DNA from 2 places in the Paraburkholderia sp. J63 genome. Region 1 is predicted to be linked to the other one. Evidence: riboswitches for the same ligand, from Rfam matches in the RefSeq annotation. Region 1 holds a riboswitch; the other holds the start of a gene.

Region 1 (2,394 bases):
TCATCACGCGCCACCAGTTGTCGCGGATGTGCTGGAACAGGCCCTGCGTGTTGCTGCGCTCGGTGTCCATGCCGTCGTAGAGGGCGATCTGCTCGGCGTTCTCGCGCAGGCGGATGAGGCCGAAGCGGAAGTCGGCCTCCACTTTCTGTTGCTGGTAATTGATCGACACGAGCGGATGGCCGACCTTCTGGATCACGAGCGAGCCGAACACGGCGTAGAGCGCGGCGGCCCAGACCATGTAGCCCGGAATCGTGATGGGCGTGCCGCCCACTGCGAAGGTGAGCGCGCCCGCGAGCGACCACAGGATCGTGATGAACGAGACCAGCGTGACGACCGTCGAGAGCAGGTCGAGCGTGAGCGAGAGCGTGGTGGTGGCGAACGATTGCAGGTCGTCGCTGATCCGCTGGTCGGGGTTGTCGGCGAGGCGGTCGCGCTCGATGCGGTAGAACGCGCCATGGCCGAGCCATTCGCTCAGGAAGCGCGTGGTGAGCCACTGGCGCCAGCGAAAGCCGAGCATCTGGCGCAGATACCGCCCGTACACCGCGAGAATGATGAAGCCGAACGCGAGCACGGTGAAGATCATCAAGAGGTGCGGAAACTGTTTGACGTCCTTGCTTTGCAGGGCATTGTAGAAGTCCGCGTTCCAGCTGTTGAGCCGCACGTTGATCCAGACGACGGCGAGATTCATCGCGATGATCGTGACGAGCAAGCCCCAGGCGATCCAGCGTTCCTCGGACACCCAGTAGGGCTTGATCAGACTCCAGGCCGTGATCTTGTGATGCTCGTTCTGATCCGGCGTGGCGCGGGGAGTGAGGTTGGTCATGTGCGTCCTGATGTTGTGCCGGCCCGCGGCCGGAATAGACGATACCCGCCGTTTGCGGCGCCGTGGCGCTGCGATTGTGGTCCGAACCGCTTAAGCGAGACTTAATGGGCCGCGCGTGGCGTTCGGGCGCCTTGCGCGAGGTCTTGCAAGCGACTGCGTGTGGGGTGCGACATTGTCTCACTGCCCGCGCGCACCGGGCGGCTCGCTCTCCGTCCGGGCATTGTGCCAGAGCAGAAATTACGCGCCGCCGCCGCGGTTTGCGGCCCGCGCGTCTTTTGTGGTCTAATGACCGCTGACGAAACAGGGGTGCTTCACCGGTATGCCGGGCATGCCAAAGTGAGGCTGAGAGAGACCCTTCGCACCCGATCCGGGTAATACCGGCGCGGGAAGTTTCCGGAAAGTCTTGCTGGCGCCACAGTTCATATTGTTCAGTCGATTCGGCTGAATTCGTTCGGGCGTCCAGATTCCCGCCGGGCAGCATGTGCGGCGCATGTCGAATTTGCGCTTCACGTCGTTTGCACGGCCGGCCTTGCCAGCCGGTTTCGTCCTTGGGTACGCATGCTTGTTTGCCGTACGGAAAGGATACGATGACCGTCTCTTCTGCACCTTATTCAGATCATTCCCCGGTTTCGGCCGGCGCTCAGGCGCCTACGCGCGCCATGTCCGCGATGCCCGATTTCGCCGTAATCGGCGGCGGCCTATGCGGGCGCCTCGTCGCGTGGCGCCTCGCGGGCGCGGGCCATCGCGTGGCGCTCTACGAGCGTGGTGGGCCCGAAGGCGAGGAATCGGCCGCCTGGATCGCGGCGGCCATGCTCGCGCCGCTCGCCGAGGCCGCCGTCGCCGAATTGCTGATTACCGAGCTGGGCGTCGCCTCGCTCGAGACCTGGCCGCAAATGCTAGCCGAGCTGCCCGAGCCCGTGTTTTTCCAGCGCAACGGCACGCTCGTGGTCTGGCATCACGCCGACCGCACCGAGGCTCCCTTGTTCGAGCGCCGCGTGCGCGCGAACGCGCCGCGCGAGCTGGCCGAAGCCAACTTCACGACGCTGCAGGGCGCGCAGCTCGACGCCGCCGAGCCGGCGCTCGCCGGGCGCTTCGCGCGCGGCTGGCTGCTCGCCGGCGAAGGCCAGCTCGACAACCGCCAGGCGCTGGCGGCGCTGGCCGCGGGCCTCGCGCAGCGCGGCGTGGAAACGCACTGGCACACGAGCGTCGACGACGCGAACCCGCCGCGCGCCCGCGTGACGATCGACTGCCGCGGCCTCGGCGCCAAGCCCGCGCTGCCGGCGCTGCGCGGCATTCGCGGGGAAGTGGCCCGCGTGCACGCGCCGGGCATCGGCCTCACGCGCCCCGTGCGCCTGCTGCATCCGCGCTATCCGCTCTATATCGCGCCGAAACAGAACGACGTCTACGTGATCGGCGCGACCGAGATCGAGGGCGAAGACCGCTCGCCCGTGAGTGTGCGCTCGGCGCTCGAATTGCTGAGCGCCGCGTTCGCGGTGCATCCGGCGTTCGGCGAGGCGCGCATTCTGGAACTTAATTCGCAGTGCCGACCGACGCTGCCCGACCATCGTCCC
Region 2 (2,394 bases), on a different contig from region 1:
ATCTCTTCGAAATGCTCGTAAATGAAGGACTCCTTGTGATGCGCGAGGCACCACTTGGCCATGATCGAGCCGCCGCGCGAGACGATGCCCGTCATGCGGTTGGCTGTGAGCGGCACGTATTGCAGGCGCACGCCCGCGTGAATCGTGAAGTAGTCGACGCCCTGTTCGGCCTGCTCGATCAGCGTGTCGCGGAACATTTCCCACGTGAGGTCTTCGGCCTTGCCGTTGACCTTTTCGAGCGCCTGATAAATCGGCACCGTGCCGATCGGCACCGGCGAATTGCGGATGATCCATTCGCGCGTTTCGTGAATGTGCTTGCCGGTCGAGAGATCCATGACCGTGTCACCACCCCAGCGGATCGCCCACGTCATCTTGTCGACTTCCTCGCCGATCGACGAGGTGACCGCGGAGTTGCCGATGTTCGCGTTGATCTTCACGAGGAAGTTGCGGCCGATGATCATCGGCTCGCTTTCCGGGTGATTGATGTTCGCGGGGATGATCGCGCGGCCGCGCGCGATTTCCTCGCGCACGAATTCGGGCGTGATCTCCTGCAGCGCGTTCGCGCCGAAAGCGGCGGCGCCGAACGCCTGGCCCGGGTGCTGGCGGCCCATCATCGCGGCGAGCTTCGCGCCGTTCGGGCCGCTCGTCTTGAGGCTTTCCAGATACTCGGCGCGGCGCTGGTTCTCGCGAATCGCGATGAACTCCATCTCGGGCGTGATGATCCCCTGGCGCGCATAGTGCATCTGCGTGACGTTCTTGCCGGCTTGCGCGCGGCGCGGCGTGCGATGCAGGCCCGGGAAGCGCAGTTCGGCCGTGGCCGCATCGGCGGCGCGCTCACGGCCGTAGTCGGAGGAGAGGCCGGACAGCGCTTCGGTGTCGCCGCGCTTCTCGATCCAGCCCTGACGCAGCGCCGGCAGGCCCGCGCGGATGTCGATCTTCGCTTCGGGATCGGTGTACGGACCCGAGGTGTCGTAGACGTAGATCGGCGGATTCTTCTCGCCGCCGAAGCCCGTGGGCGTATCCGATTGCGTGATTTCGCGCATCGGCACGCGGATGTCGGGCTGCGAGCCGCTCACGTAGATCTTGCGGGAATTCGGCAGCGGCGCGATTGCGGCTTCGTCGACGTGCGCGTTGGCGGAAACGAACTTCGGGTTGGCGTTCATGCCTCTCTCCATGCAAAGCAATGTGGGAACAGCGGCTTAGCAGGAGATGAGACGGAACGTGGACGGACTTCGCTTTGAGGGATGAAGCTTTTAGCGATGCTGCAAAGTCCGGACGCTTCCCTGCGCTGGCATTATCCAGATCAGGTTCAAAGGGTATTTCTCACCCACGCAATACGCGGCTTGAACATTCGTCTGAACGATTCGAAGCAGCGCATGACGCAGGACCCCCGCGTAAGCAGGCCAAACGATACACCGCGCTGCGACGATCTGGCAAGTGCTCTCGCGTGCGAAATGTGCCAGGCGAGGCGAGGGCATGCGAGGGCATGCGGCGCTTAAAGCGTGAAATCGTCGGCGGCTTCGGGCTGAAACAGGATGCGGTCGATCTTGAACGTTTCGACGGCACCGCTCGGCGGCGTAAAGCGCACGGACTCGCCGCGCTTCGCGCCCAGCAGCGCGAGACCCGCCGGTGAAAAGACGTTCAGGCGCCCGGCGTCGAGGTTGGCGCTCGAGGGGTAGACCACGGTGAACGTGACGCTCTCGCCCGTGCGTTCGTTCACGAGCGTGACCTGCGAGTTCATGGTGACGACATTGGACGCGACCTTGCGCGGGTCGACGATCTCCGCGCGTTCGAGCAATTCGTCGAGCATGATCTGGCGCGCGGGCGCTGCGCCCGGTTCGGCGGCGCATTTTTCGAGGCGAGCGAGATCGAGCTCGGTCAGATAGCGGATTTTCTTCGACATGAGGGTTCTCCTTACGATCCGGAATTGAAAAAAGTGGAGGATCGGCCCGGAGCCCGACCGAACGGCTCCGGAAGCGGAGTGGGGTTCAGTATGGACGCCGGGCGGCGGCGAGCGGGGCCGGGTCGCCGGGGAGGTGTCGTCGGGCGGCGCGCGCATCGGGAAACGCTCCCGCGCACGCCAGCGCGCCGCGCTGGGAGCGCGGCGGCAAGGATGCGGCGAGGTGCACGGCAAGGTGCGTGAGCGGCAGATGCATGACGGACGACGGAATTGAAAGTTTTATGAAAGAAAATGGCATGCTAACACGGTCTCGTTGACCGTGGGCGACGCGGACTAGAGCGGCGTCTTGTCACGCATTGGCGTGCGCGAAAGCCGTCGGGCCGTGCGTGCTGGCGCTCCGTTTCAACAAGCGTTGCGCGCAAGCAGCGCGCCCGCGCATAAAGCATGCTCGCTGCGTCCGCAACGAGGTGCCTTGTTGCATAATGCGTGGCGCC

Evidence for each region. Region 1 has a riboswitch for thiamine pyrophosphate ahead of U5775_RS16445 (FAD-dependent oxidoreductase). Riboswitches for the same ligand answer to the same signal wherever they lie in the genome.
Region 2: another riboswitch for thiamine pyrophosphate. It lies ahead of thiC (phosphomethylpyrimidine synthase ThiC); the one in region 1 lies ahead of U5775_RS16445 (FAD-dependent oxidoreductase).

What each region holds. Positions count from the first base shown of each region.
Region 1 covers NZ_CAJMZF010000013.1:101,256-103,649, forward strand. Annotated here, with positions in the region: gene U5775_RS16440 (ABC transporter ATP-binding protein/permease) at 1-823, opposite strand, end outside; TPP riboswitch at 1,116-1,229, shown strand; gene U5775_RS16445 (FAD-dependent oxidoreductase) at 1,483-2,394, shown strand, end outside.
Region 2 covers NZ_CAJMZF010000008.1:201,818-204,211, reverse strand. Annotated here, with positions in the region: gene thiC (phosphomethylpyrimidine synthase ThiC) at 1-1,163, opposite strand, end outside; TPP riboswitch at 1,263-1,402, opposite strand; gene U5775_RS11830 (GreA/GreB family elongation factor) at 1,496-1,903, opposite strand.